Regions from separate parts of the Aeromicrobium sp. P5_D10 genome, predicted to be linked through region 2. Evidence: riboswitches for the same ligand, from Rfam matches in the RefSeq annotation. Region 2 holds a riboswitch; the other holds the start of a gene.

Region 1 (6,940 bases), on a different contig from region 2:
TCGCCAGGCGCGGGACGACCTCGGTCGCGGCGAACTCAAGCACCTGGACCACATCTGGGCTGTCATGCAGAGTCCTGGCCACTGAAGGTGACCATTGTTCCTTTTCCATGGCGAGCACCAGCTCGCGGGCCTGCTCCTCGATCTCGTCGATCTCCACCAACGCCGCTCGTCCTGAGCCTGTCGAAGGGTCGCCCTCCTTGAGCCCGAGCGCCGAGCGCAGGCCCGGGACGGCTCCAGTCTCGCCGCCCCAGATCTGGCTGGCGCGCAGGATCGAGAGCACGAGGTTGACCCGCGCCTCTCCTGACGGCGCCTGCCCGAGGACATGCAGGCCGTCGCGGATCTGCGCGTCCTTGATCTCGCACAGCCAACCGTCGACGTTGAAGATGAAGTCGTCGAAGTCGTCCTCGTCCGGGATGTCGTCGAGCCCCAGGTCGCGGTGCATCTCGGCGGCACGCATGTGGGTCCAGATCTGCGAGCGGATCGCCGGCAGCTTGGCCGGGTCCATCGCCGCGATGTTGGCGTACTCGTCGAGCAGCTGCTCGAGCTTGGCGATGTCGCCGTAGCTCTCGGCGCGCGCCATCGGCGGGATCAGGTGGTCGACGATCGTGGCGTGCGCGCGTCGCTTGGCCTGCGCGCCCTCGCCCGGGTCGTTGACGAGGAACGGATAGATCAGCGGCAGGTTGCCGATCGCGGCGTCGGTGCCGCACGCGGCCGATAGCGCCGCGTTCTTGCCCGGCAGCCACTCCATCGAGCCGTGCTTGCCGAGGTGGACGACGGCGTGGGCGCCGAACGACTCTTCCACCCACCGGTACGCGGCGAGGTAGTGGTGCGACGGCGCCATGTCGGGATCGTGGTAGATCGCGACGGGGTTCTCGCCGTAGCCGCGGGGCGGCTGGATCATCAGGATGACGTTGCCGGCGCGGATCGTGGCGAGGACGATTTCCTGTTCATCATTCACGAACAGCTTGCCGGGCGCGGGCCCCCACGCCTCGAGCATCGCGTCGCGCAGGTCGGGGTGGAAGTTCTCGAACCACTCGGCATACTGCGCGGCCGGGATACGGACGTGGCTCTCGTTGAGCTGCACCTGTGTGAGCCACTCCTCGTCCTGGCCGCCAGCCGCGATGAGCGCGTGGATCAGCGCATCGCCGGCCTCGGTCAGGTCGTCCATCTCGAGGCCGGGCACATCGCCAGGAGCGCCGAGGTCGTAGCCGGCGTCGCGCATCGCGCGCAGCAGGCGGATCGTCGACGCAGGGGTGTCGAGGCCGACGGCGTTGCCGACGCGGCTGTGCTTGGTCGGGTAGGCCGACAGCATCAGCACGATCTTCTTGTCGGCGGCCGGCAGGTGGCGCAGGCGGGCGTGGGCGATCGCGATGCCGGCCACGCGGGCGCTGCGCTCGTCGTGCGCGACGTAGCGGGGCAGCCCGTCCTCATCGATCTCCTTGAACGAGAACGGCGCAGTGATGATGCGTCCGTCGAACTCGGGGATCGCGATCTGGTTGGCCGAGTCGAGTGGCGTCACGCCGTCGTCGGACTCCTCCCAGTCCTCGCGGCTCGATGTCAGGCACAGACCCTGCAGGATCGGGATGTCGAGCGCCTTCATCCGCGCGACGTCCCACGACTCGTCGTCACCACCGGCGCTGACGGTGCCGGGCTTGGTGCCGCCCGCCGCGAGCACCGTGACGATCAGGGCGTCGAGCTTCGCCAGCTCGTCGAAGAGGGCGTCGGGGGCCGCGCGGAGGGATGAGCTGAAGATCGGGACGCCGGCGGCCTCGCCGGTCGCGTCGATCGCGTCGGCGAGCGAGTGCGCGAAGCCGCTGTTACCGGACGCCTCGTGCGCCCGGTAATACAAGACCCCGATTCGCGGCAGGTCCGCCGGCTTGGCCGGGCGCTCGGCCACCCCAAACTCGGGCAGCGTCGCCGGCGGCTCGAAGCCTACGCCCGTCAGCAGGACGGTGTCGGACAAGAAGGCGTGCAGCTGCGCGAGGTTGGCTGGGCCGCCCTCGGCGAGGTAGACGTGCGCGTCGGCCGCGACGCCGATCGGGACGGTCGACTGCTCCATCAGCTCGGCGCTCGGGGTCTGCTCGCCGCCGAGTACCACGATCGGCTTGCCGAGGTCGCGGATGCGCCAGAAGCCCGAGCACAGGTCCTGCGGGGAGCCGAGGATGCGGGCGACGATCAGGTCGGCCTTCTCGAGGGCCTCGGCCATCTCGGTGTGGTTCGGTCGGGATGGGTTGGCGTACAGGTAGTCGGCTCCCGACGCGCGTGCGGAGAGCAAGTCGGTGTCGGACGTGGACAGCAGGGCAATACGTGTAGACGACTCGGCCATGGTGCCGGGCTCCTCCTAGGGGTTCTCGCCCCATCAATTGGTCGGACCGTCCCGTGAACAGTGTCTGGCTTCATCCTGTCGGATGTCACAGTGGCGGAACCGCCCCGGATTGTCACCGGGTTCCTGCGCCACGGGCGTACTCGAAGACTACGGGAGAACCAGCGGTGGCCGTCGGACGCCCTGGTTGCCGGTCACGTCCGAGCCGCAGGCGACAATGGGGCAATGCTTGGTTTGACGTTGTCGACGCCCGATCTTCCTGCGGCAGGAGAGCCCGGAATGGCGGGTGTCACGTTGGTGGGCGGCGGGCCCGGCGACCCCGAACTGATCACGGTCGCAGGCCTGAAGGCCCTCATGGCCGCCGATGTCGTGGTGGCCGATCACCTGGCCCCCTTGGCGTTGCTGGAGCAGTTGCGTCCCGGCGTCGAAGTCCTCGATGTGGCCAAGTTCCCTCGCGGACGGACGACTCCGCAGGAGGCGATCAATGAGCTGCTGATCGATCGCGCGAAGCAGGGATTGCGAGTCGTCCGGCTCAAAGGCGGCGACGGTTACGTGTTCGGGCGCGGTTTCGAGGAGCTTCATGCCTGCCGTGAGGCAGGCGTTCCGGTCAGGGTCGTTCCGGGTCTGTCTTCGGCGGTCGCGGTTCCGGCGCTGGCCGGAATCCCGGCAACCCATCGTGGCTTGGTCCACGGTTTCACGGTCGTGTCGGGTCACGTGCCTCCGGGGCATCCGTCGAGCCTGACCGATTGGTCGGCTCTGGCTTCCGTCGGCGGCACGATCATCGTCTTGATGGGTGTAGCCAACGCGGGTCACATCGCCGATGCGCTGACGGCCGGCGGGATGGGAGCGGAGACGCCCGTCGCATTGATCTGCGATGGCAGCCTCCCATCGGAACGGACGATTCTCACGACGCTGGACGAGGTGCGCGTCACGATGGAGCGAGAACAGGTCGAACCGCCGGCCGTGATCGTCATCGGTGCCGTTGCGGCGCTTGCCGGACAGTCGACGCAGACCCGCTGACTCGGTGTGAGCTACACCGTCCTGCTGCCGAACAGCAGATGGAAGGGCTTCGCCGCCAGCGTCAGCATGGGGCGGCGTCCGCTCAGGAATCGCAGCGGACCGTCGTCGGCGAATCGCCAGACGGCCCGGCCCGAACCCATCCGGATACGTCCGCGGACGCGCGAGACCTTCAGACTTCCTCGCCGATCCTGGGCGATACGGAATCCGAGGGGGAGCGCGAACGGCAGCCGCCGGATTCGTCCGATCTGCAGTGAGCCGATGTCCTTGGCCACGTAGGAGGCATGTGGGGAGACTTCGAAGTCGGCAAGTTCCTTCGGAATCGCCCAGAGAGCACGGCCGCCGTCGCGGGAGGCGGGACTGTTGACCCAGATATGGGTGATCGAGATCCGCAGCCGCCATCCGTCACGTACCACGACTGTCGACATGACCTCGTCGTACGTCAGGGGGCTCGGTTGCTCATAGACGAAGAACGCGGCAGAGACGATGCCACGACCGAATATCGTCACGGGTACGGTGGCCGCCGAGTGCGGCCGTGGCAGGTCTTGACGCGGTATGAGCCAGATGCCGATGTAGGCATGCCCGTGCAGATCCCACGGCTCGGCCGGAAAGCTGTTCACCGCCATGCGAAGGCCTCCGGCTGCAGTGTCCTGGTCCGTTTGGCATAGGGATGCGTGGAACCCGGCCAATTGGACGTGATCCGGCCCGATGCGTGGCGATACCAGCTGTTGCAGTGCGACCACACCGAACGTCCGAGGCGGGCCTGGATCTCACGGTCGTACGCCTCCTCGGCTGCTTCGGTCACCTCGACCGATCGATGCCGATGGTTCCGCAGGTGATCCAGACTCTGACGCATGTGACGGGCCTGCGCCTCAAGCATGTAGATGATCGAACCACCGCCGAGATTGGTGTTGGGGCCGTACGACAGGAACAAGTTGGGGAAGTTCGGCACGTAGATGCCGAGATACGCGCGAGCGCCATCGGTCCATTGTGCGGAGAGCTTCTGGCCGCCTACGCCGGTGATGTCGATCGGCTCGAGGAACTCCTGGGTGTCGAAGCCGGTCGCGTAGATGATGACATCGACGTCGTGGACGGAGCCGTTCGAGGTCACGACGCCGGTGGGTGTGATTTGCGTGATCGCATCGGTCACCAAGTCGACATGGGGTTTCGCGATCGCGGGGTAATAGGTATTGGCGAACAGGATCCGTTTGCAGCCCACGGGGTAGTCAGGGGTGAGTTTGGCCCGCAGGACGGGGTCTTTGATCTTGGCTGACAGATGTGTGAGAGCGATGGTCTTGATGGTCTTGCCTGCAACCGTGCCGTCGTCGAGACCGCGGGAGAACTGTTCGGCGACTCCCCAGAACGTGGCCCGTTCGCCCTTGAGCATGCCCGGGATATGCCGCATGCCCGCGCGATACCGCGGACCGTACGACTGGTCGGGCTTCGGCACGATGTACGAAGCCGATCGCTGGAACACTACGAGCTCTGCGGCCTGCTCGGTTAGCTCCGGGATGAACTGGATAGCGCTGGCACCGGTGCCGACCACGGCGACCTTCTTGCCGGTCAGATCAACGCTGTGATCCCAGCGCGCTGAGTGGAAGGTGGCGCCGGCGAACGTCTCGATGCCGGGGATCGGTGGAAGGACGGGCTGCGACAGCTGTCCCACGGCACTGACCAGGAGGTCAACGGTCTGTGCGGAACCGTCGTCGAACCGGACGGTCCAGTTCGATGCGTCCTCGTCGAAGTGCGCGGCCACCACGGTGCGACCCAGTTGCACGAGCGGCGTGATGCCGTACTTGTCGGCCGTCGAGCGCAGGTAGGCCAAGATCTCGGGCTGACGGGCGTACCGGTACGACCAGTCGGGATTCGGTTCATAGGACAACGAGTACAGCGGGGACGGCACATCGCACGCGGCACCCGGATAGGTGTTGTCGCGCCAGACTCCGCCGATGCTGTCCGCGCGCTCCCACAGCCGCAGGTCGCCATGGCCGGCGCGGCGCAGTTCGATCGCGACGGCGAGTGCGCCGAAGCCGGATCCGATGATCCCGATGGATGTCATGTGGTCCCTTTCTGGGCGAACAGCAGAACACTGTCGGTCAGCAGGTCGAGCGCCTCGTCCCTCGTGTAGGTACCGCGTTGCAGCCATTCGCGACATACGGCTTTGGTCAGCGCAGCGACGGGACGAAGCCTTGCACGCAGGTGTGGGGTGTCGGGCAGGCCCAAGGCATCTAGTACGAGCCGTGCGGCGCGGTCATCGGCTTCGTCGACGATCGCCTGCACATCGGATGCGCCATGCAGGTTGGCAGCGCCGCTCGCCGCGATCCAGGCCTGTCCGTAGGTCGTGGCTGCCTCGAGGATCCAGTCCATCGTGAGTCGCGCGCGTTCTTCGATCGGTCGACCGTGGAAGTCAGGTAGAGCGGCTTCAGGCATCAGGATCGAGCCGCGCATGACTTCGAGGAACAGCTCACGCTTGTCGCCGAAATAGTGGTTGATCAATCCACGGGCCACCCCGGCCGCGTTCGCCAGCTCTGCCGTCGACACATCGGCATATGGGCGGTCGCTGTAGAGCACCCCGGCGGCATCGATGATCTGCTGTCGCCGGGCGGCAGGGGCAAGGCGTTGCCGGATCGCGTTCACGTCCTGAGTGTTGCGGGCTATTGGCAGAGTGTCAACAAGGTCGTAGGGTGCAGCCATGACGAAGTACGACTATGACGTTCTCGTGGTGGGTTCCGGCTTCGGTGGCAGTGTTGCGGCGCTCCGCCTCACAGAGAAGGGGTACCGCGTCGGGGTGCTCGAGATGGGGCGCCGTTTCACCGACGACCAGCTACCGAAGACGTCGTGGCAGGCGCGGCGGTACCTCTGGGCGCCGTGGGCACGTTGCTTCGGCATCATGCGGTTGACGCTCCTCAAGGACGTCCTGATCGCCAGCGGCACCGGCGTCGGGGGCGGGTCGCTCGTCTACGCCAACACGCTGTATGAACCGCTCGACGCGTTCTACGACGACCAGCAGTGGGCGCACATCACCGACTGGAAGGCGGAGCTCGCGCCGCACTACGCCCAGGCCAAGAAGATGCTCGGTGTCACGACCTATCCCGGGGTGACACCGGCCGACGAACTCATGGCGGCGCTCGCAAAGGACTACGGCGTCGAAGACACGTTCCACGCGGCGGATGTCGGTGTGCTGTTCGGCGAGAGTCACGGTATCGAGCCGGGACAGGAGGTCGCTGACCCGTTCTTCGGCGGCGCCGGGCCCACACGGCGCGCCTGCATCGACTGCGGGGCTTGTATGACGGGGTGCCGTCACAATGCGAAGAACACCTTGGTCAAGAACTATCTTCATCTGGCTGAGGGGGCGGGGGCACGCGTGCATGCCATGACGACCGTCACGGATGTGCGCCCTCGCGGATCGGACGGTTACACGGTCCACACTCATCGGACGGGCAATGCGCTGCGTCGCCGGACCTTCACGGCTGAGCAGATCGTCTTCGCAGGCAATGCGCTCAACACCCAAGAACTCCTGCACACCTTGAAGCGCACCTCGTTGCCGCGGCTCTCCGATCGCATCGGCGAGCTGAGTCGCACCAACTCCGAGGCTGTTCT
Region 2 (6,940 bases):
TCCCATTGTTCCGCACATGGGCTGGAACACCGTCGACGCTGTCGACGGCTCGCGGATGTTCGCCGGCATCGAGGACGAACGGTTCTACTTCGTGCACTCGTACGGCCTGCGGGACTGGGTTCTGAGCCGTCCACCTGCGTTGCCCGCGGCACAGGTGACCTGGACTGAGTACGGCGGCGACAAGTTCGTCTCGGCGGTCGAAGACGGTCCGCTGTGGGCGACCCAGTTCCACCCTGAGAAGTCCGCCGATGCCGGACGCCAACTGCTGCAGAACTGGCTCGCGACGCTCTGATCGAGGTGGATCAGAGCGTCGCGACGAACGGATCGGCTGCGGTTCCGGTGGGGAAATTGCCAACAACGCTGCGAATCTTGAGCGATTTCGGCTTCTTGATACAGGAGCGGGGGATCGTGAAGGACAGTCGCCCGCTCTTGCCGGCCTTGCGGCTCAACTTGGCGCTGCAGAGCTCTTTGCTGTACGAGCTGTTGTAGACAGACACGCGTTTGTTCGACCCGAAATTGGCGACGTTGTAGATCTTCTTCGAGCCTCTGGCCCGGAGCTCGCTCTGCAACATGACCGGGCTCTTGGCCAGGTTGGCGAATCGAATCGTGACCTTGAGCGACTTCTTGCCGTGTTTGACGGTGCTGCTAGTGACGTCCACTCCCGATGCGATGCTGTCTGCTCGGTTCAGAACCGTCCCCACGTCGTCATTTTCGACATCTTCGAAATGCACGACGTCGGCGCGCTTGTCCTTGATCGTGGTCGACTGTGCCGAAGCCGTCACGGCCGTGCCGGCCACAAGCGCAGTGGCGGCGATGCCGCCAGCGATCAGATGAGTGATGGTGCGCATATGCATGTCTTTCATGTTGTCAGTTGGCCTTGAGCCACTTGGTGAAGGTCGTTGACCTGACCTTGGACGACGAGATCGACTCGTCATGGATGGTGACGTCCGCACGCGAAGGGTCGCCGACGAACCCGTACACGCCGGTCTGGACCTTGATGCGCTTGGGCTTCTTGAAACAGGAGTTGGCGATCCGGTAGGTGACAGTTCCTCGGACACCGTTCTTGCGTGTCAGATCGCCACTGCATAGGTACTTGGAATAGTTGCGGTTGTAGACCGCGACCCGGTTCTTGGAGCCGTCGCTGATGATCTGATAGCTGGGCCAAGTTTTCTTGCCTTTGACCCGGATGCCGCCGTAGACCTGGATCGTCCCTGTGGTCAGGTCGGCGAATCGCATCGTCACCTTGAGCGTCTTTTTGCCGTACTTCACGCTCGCACTTGTCGCGTCGAGACCTGCGGCGATGCTGTCAGCACGGTTGAGCACCGTGCCGTCGTCGTCGGCGTATCCGTCGTATTGCACGACGTCGGCGCGCTTGTCCTTGATCGTGGTGGACTGTGCCGAAGCTGTCACGGCGGTGCCGGCGAGAAGTGCCGTCGCTGCGAGACTGCCGGCGACCATATGCGTGAGAGTTCGCATCAGCTGGCCTTCAGCCAGCCGGTGGCCTTTGGCCTGCGGATTGCGGACGGCGAGATGGGGTCTTCGTACATCGTGAAGTTCTCGTCATCGAATTCGATCAAACGGCCCAATCCGACCTCGACCTTGATGGCTTTGGGCTTCTTGAGACACGAGCGGGCGACGCTGAACGCGATGGTGCCCTTCTTGCCGGCCTTCTTGGTCTGCTTGCCGGTGCACAGTCGCTTCATATTGCTCAAGTTGAAGACGCCGACTTTCTTCTTGCTGATGCTGTAGATGACGTACTTGGGGGTCTTCTTACCCTTGAGACGAATCGTTGCGTAGGCGGAGATCTCCTGGCTGGTCAGTTCGGCGACGCGGATCGTGACCTTCAGGCTCTTTTTGCTGTGTTTCACCGTCGCACTCGTGGCGTCGATACCGCTGGCGAGACTGTCAGCGCGATTGAGGACCGTGCCATTGCCTCCGATTTCCTCGATCCCGTCGTATTGCACGACGTCGGCTCGTTTGTCCGTGATTTTGTCGGACTGGGCCACGGCCGTGACGGCGGTGCCGGTCAGCACGGCAATGGTGGCAAGGCCGCTGATGGCCAAGTGTGTGATGGTGCGCATGTGACAGATTGTAACCCGCGCGCAGGCCGCTCACGGGCGAATGACAGTTGCGTCACCGGTCTCAGATGGCGTCGAGAATCGCCGCCGCCAGTGCTTCCGGCTCGGTGAACTGCGGCCAGTGGCCCGTGGGCAGCTCGACGATCGTGACATCGGTGATCTTCGGCAGTTCGGCGAAGTATTCCTCGCCCGCATCGCGATACGACGTAATTTGGTCGAGCGTGAACGTGGTCGAGATCAGCGTGATCGGAACCGAGTATCGTCCCTTGCCAGCGCTCAACACCTGAGGATCGCGCGCGGCAGCCACTGGATGCGGCACGGCGCGTTCCCGGAACTCGCCGAGCTGCTCTTGGCTGAATCCGTCGAGATCGTGGGAGCCGTCTGCGCGGAACACATCCCAGTCGGGTAGGGGCAGATCGGCGCCGTCGGCCGGCAGATTCGGATTGGTCGCCACGCCGTGCGGGAGCGGTCCGCTGTCGACGTAGATCGCGCGGGCAATACGATCTGGCCGTTGATCGACCACGGCGTGGATCACGGTGCCACCTCCGCTGTGACCAACCAGAACCACCGGACCATCGGCGGCGTCGACCAGCGCCACGACTGCTGCGACGTGATCGGCCAAGCCGATTCCCGACCGGTCGGTCTCGACGGACTCGAGTCCGGGCAACGTGACGGGTGTGACGTCGTGACCGGCGGCCAGGAGCGCGGGCGTCACCTGCTGCCACGACCAGGAGCCGAGCCAAAAACCGGGAACGAGGATGAGATTCATACCGCCCACGGTAGACACGGCCACCGACAGATAACATCACGTCGTGACTCTTGAACTTCTGCCCGCTGTCGACGTCGCCGATGGACAGGCCGTGCGCCTGGTCCAAGGAGCGCTCGGTAGTGAGACCTCCTATGGCTCCCCGCTCGACGCCGCCTTGCAATGGCAAGCCGATGGGGCCGAATGGATCCACCTCGTCGATCTCGATGCGGCCTTCGGCAAGGGCTCCAATCGCGAGCTGCTCGCCGATGTCATCGGCCGTCTCGACGTCAAGGTCGAGCTGTCAGGCGGCATTCGCGACGATGCTTCGCTGGAGGCGGCGCTGGCGACCGGCTGCACACGCGTCAACCTTGGCACAGCGGCGATCGAGAATCCCGACTGGTGCGCCAAGGTCGTTGGCCAGTACGGCGATCAGATCGCGGTGGGCCTCGACGTACGCGGCACGACGCTGGCTGCCCGTGGCTGGACCGAGGACGGCGGCGACCTGTTCGAGACCCTGGCGCGCCTGGATCGCGACGGCTGCGCCCGCTACGTCGTCACCGACGTGACCAAGGACGGCACGCTGACCGGGCCCAACCTCGACCTGTTGCGTCAGGTGTGCGCCGTGACCGATAAGCCCGTCGTCGCCTCGGGCGGCGTGTCGAGCCTGCAGGACCTGCGTGACATCGCGACGCTTGCCGACCTCGGCGTCGAAGGGTCCATCATCGGCAAGGCGTTGTACGCCGGTGCGTTCACCCTGCCCGAAGCCCTCGCCGCGGTACGCGAGGTCTGAACCCATGGCGTCGGGCGCGGAGATCTGGTCGGGCTTCTCGGCCGATCCTCGCGAGCCGGACGCTGCGCTGCTCAGGGCGACCGATGCCGACCGCGATCATGCCGTCACGGTGCTGCGCGACGCCTATGCCGACGGCAGGCTGACCCGCGACGAGTTCGAGGCACGGAGTGCCGATGTCCTGGGCACCCGCCTCGTGGGCGGGCTTGCAGCGTTGCTGACCGACCTGGTCGTGGCGACCCCCGCCCCGGTCGTGAGGCAGGCGGCCAACCGTTCCAGCCTGCAGGTCCAGGCGGTGACCCAGTACCAGCGCGATCTGCGCGACGCCCGCAATGGGTGGATCTTCGTGTCCGGGCTGTGCGTGGCGATCTGGGGTGCCACGAGTATCGCGAGCGGCGGGCTGTTGTTCTTCTGGCCGATCTTCCCGAGCCTCGGCGTGGGGATCGGCTACTTCTCGATGCGGCTGAACCGCGAGTCGCGGATCGAGGCGATCGAGGACAAGATCGCTGCCAAGCGTCGTCGTCGGCGCGGGCTGGGATAGGACGTCGGTCACATCAGGACCTGACTACGCGGGAATGCGTTAAGGTCCGTTCTTGAGTCACGGAAATCGTGACTTGCTGTAACCAGTTGCACTCGTGCTGGGGGAAGTCGGTGAGAATCCGGCGCTGTCCCGCAACCGTGTGTGGCGTGAGCGATCGCGCCACGAGTCGGAGTACCTGTCACGAGGGTGTCTGGCCAAGTCCTGCCGCGGAAAGCGGGACATGGCCGAATCGTTCTCCGATTCGATAACAGCTCCGCGCCAGATTCTCTGACGCGGAGTTTTGTGTCGATCGGGACGTTTTCTCTGCCATGCCTTACCTCTGCGGGGTCCGAGCAAGGAGAGAATTCATGGGATCCCGGTCCATCATCGAAAGACGGCGTCGCAGCCGAGTGGGAGCAGCGCTGATCAGCGCGTTCACCACACTTGCCCTCGTGCTGGGGCTGGCTCCGGCCGCCCAAGCAGCAAGCGACATATCGGTCTACGTGACCTTCGAGGGCTACAACATCGGTCAGGGCTACTACGTCGAGCCGGTCAAGGTGACGGTCCCGGAGGGCTCGACGGCCGCGGCTGTCACCGAGAGCGTCCTGGATGAGACATCGCACCAGTTCACCGCGTTGGACGCTGGGGATACCAGCAGCGCGGGCTGGTACCTGTCGGGCGTCAAGGGCTTCGACAAGGGAACCGCGAACGTTCCGTCGTACATCACGAGCCAGCCGGGATTCGAGCTGACCGGCACCGACGGAGACGCGTACCTCGGCACGCCCGACTACAACTCCATGTCTGGCTGGATGTACACGGTCAACAACGTGACGGCCCAGGTCGGTGCGGGTGCACTGACTCTGCACGATGGTGACGTCATGCGGTGGCAGTTCACGCTGTACGGCTATGGCTGCGACCTCGGCCTGGCAGATTCTTGCTGGGAGAGTGAGTCCTACTTCTCCCAAGTCGACAAGACCGATCTGATCAGGGGCATCGGCAAGGGCAAGACCGCAACGGCTACTGACGCAGAACTTGCCACGGCCAGGACGACGGCCGTGAATCCCACTGCCACGCAGCAGCAGGTCACCGCTTCGCTCACAGCACTGAACACCGCGGACCCAGCTTCTTCGTGGGTTCGGCTCACCACGACTGCACAGGGTCAGTTCCTGACCAAGCTGCGCGAGAAGCTGGTCAGCGACTTCGGCCAGACCGCAGGCGACTACGACTACAGCGTCGTCAAGAAGCTCAGCATCACGGGAACGTTGAACGCTCAGGACTACACGGATCTGCGTAACGCTTCGTACGCGGGGACGTCGATCGAAGAGCTCGACCTGTCGGGTGCGGTGGACGCGACGACCTACGCCCTCAGCGGCATGACTGCGCTGACCGATGTCAGCCTGCCTCCCGTCGCCAACTACACCGTGGCGAATCCGTTCCAGGGCAACAGCTCGCTCCGCAACGTCGTGGTCGCCGCCGAGACCTACACCTTCGGCTCCACCACGACGTTCAACGGCATCACGACGCTGGAGCGCATCACGTTCCTGCACACCACGAAGCCGTCGCTGAATGCCTCGACCTTCAACGGTTCGAACAACGCTGACCCGGACAATCGCACGGTCAAGGCTGTCGTTCCGAACCAAGACCGGGGCGACTACGACAAAGCCTCGTTCTCCCAGTACTTCGCCGGCGTCACCGAAAAGGCCAGCGCCGCCGATCTGGGCGAACTGGAGACCGTCACCGACGAGGCCAAGGCAATCGGCCATGGTGCAGCGGCGGCCGAGTTCCGGTGGACCCTGCTGCAGGACGCGATCACGAAGGCCACCACGGTCCATGACGACGCTGATGCGTCCGCTGCGGCGGTCTACGGTGCACGGCTGGCTCTTCAGACGGCGATCAGCCGCATCGCTGTCGCCGAGATCGGGCTCTCGTTGAAGGTCACGCACGGCGCAGACGTCACACTGTCGTGGAAGAACGGCACGGCTCAGCACTTCGCCGAGCACACGGCGCACCCCCTGGCCAAGGTGGACTCGCTGTCGAACAACGAGTACGACATCTACGTTCCGACGACCACGACGCCGTACACATCGCAGCACATCGCTTCGGCCGTGATCCCGGGAACGACCGACAAGGTGGCCAAGATCTTCACGGTCGCGGCCGCCTCAGCAGGGGCTCAGTACACATTGGACCTCACCCCGTTGGCCGGGCGTCAGGACACCGCATGGTTGATCCCGGGCCTGGGTGCAGGTGACAACCGAGGTCTCTACACCAACCTCGATGACACTGGTGTGCTCAACCTGGATGTCGGTGACCGTTTCGACCTCGACACGATCCGGACCCAGCAGGCCCAGCTCGATCAGATCAACAACCTGTTCGTCGAACCCGACTACAAGTTCGAGCTGGCAGGCGACAGCGTCACGACCCGACGTATCGGTCAGGACGGTCGCCGTCAGCTGCGCATCAAGGCCGAGAGCCCTGGTGTCAGCGTCGTCAAGATCACGTACGGCCCGCTGCACTATCTGGCAGCCAACGACAACGGGACGCCCGGCAACACGAACTGGTCGTTCAACGGCATCGATCCGCAGAATACCGGTGTCGCCGTCGTCAATGTCGGGGGCAATGTCGGAACGTTCGACACCGGCATCAACGTGAAGAACGAGCTCGACACGTTCTACTTCGACAAGACTGCTGAAGAGCGCGATTTCACGTTCACCCCGGCAGATGGCACGACAGTCCGCGTGCACGATCCGCTGAACGTCAGCGACTGGGGCGATGGCTGGAACGCGTACGACGCGGCGTCGGACGGCAGC

What was found. Region 2 has a riboswitch for cobalamin ahead of ACXJKC_RS18100 (fibronectin type III domain-containing protein). Riboswitches for the same ligand answer to the same signal wherever they lie in the genome.
Region 1: linked by a shared signal. The riboswitch ahead of cobN (cobaltochelatase subunit CobN) and the one ahead of ACXJKC_RS18100 (fibronectin type III domain-containing protein) in region 2 are both predicted to bind cobalamin.

The regions. Positions count from the first base shown of each region.
Region 1 is NZ_JBFUME010000001.1:6,525-13,464, forward strand. Features, by position in the region: gene cobN (cobaltochelatase subunit CobN) at 1-2,326, opposite strand, end outside; cobalamin riboswitch at 2,365-2,493, opposite strand; gene cobA (uroporphyrinogen-III C-methyltransferase) at 2,603-3,343, shown strand; gene ACXJKC_RS00050 (hypothetical protein) at 3,355-3,966, opposite strand; gene ACXJKC_RS00055 (flavin-containing monooxygenase) at 3,957-5,399, opposite strand; gene ACXJKC_RS00060 (TetR/AcrR family transcriptional regulator) at 5,396-5,977, opposite strand; gene ACXJKC_RS00065 (FAD-dependent oxidoreductase) at 6,033-6,940, shown strand, end outside.
Region 2 is NZ_JBFUME010000010.1:89,737-96,676, forward strand. Features, by position in the region: gene hisH (imidazole glycerol phosphate synthase subunit HisH) at 1-292, shown strand, start outside; gene ACXJKC_RS18070 (hypothetical protein) at 303-848, opposite strand; gene ACXJKC_RS18075 (hypothetical protein) at 868-1,476, opposite strand; gene ACXJKC_RS18080 (hypothetical protein) at 1,476-2,081, opposite strand; gene ACXJKC_RS18085 (alpha/beta fold hydrolase) at 2,143-2,847, opposite strand; gene priA (bifunctional 1-(5-phosphoribosyl)-5-((5-phosphoribosylamino)methylideneamino)imidazole-4-carboxamide isomerase/phosphoribosylanthranilate isomerase PriA) at 2,891-3,616, shown strand; gene ACXJKC_RS18095 (DUF1707 SHOCT-like domain-containing protein) at 3,621-4,154, shown strand; cobalamin riboswitch at 4,207-4,351, shown strand; gene ACXJKC_RS18100 (fibronectin type III domain-containing protein) at 4,502-6,940, shown strand, end outside.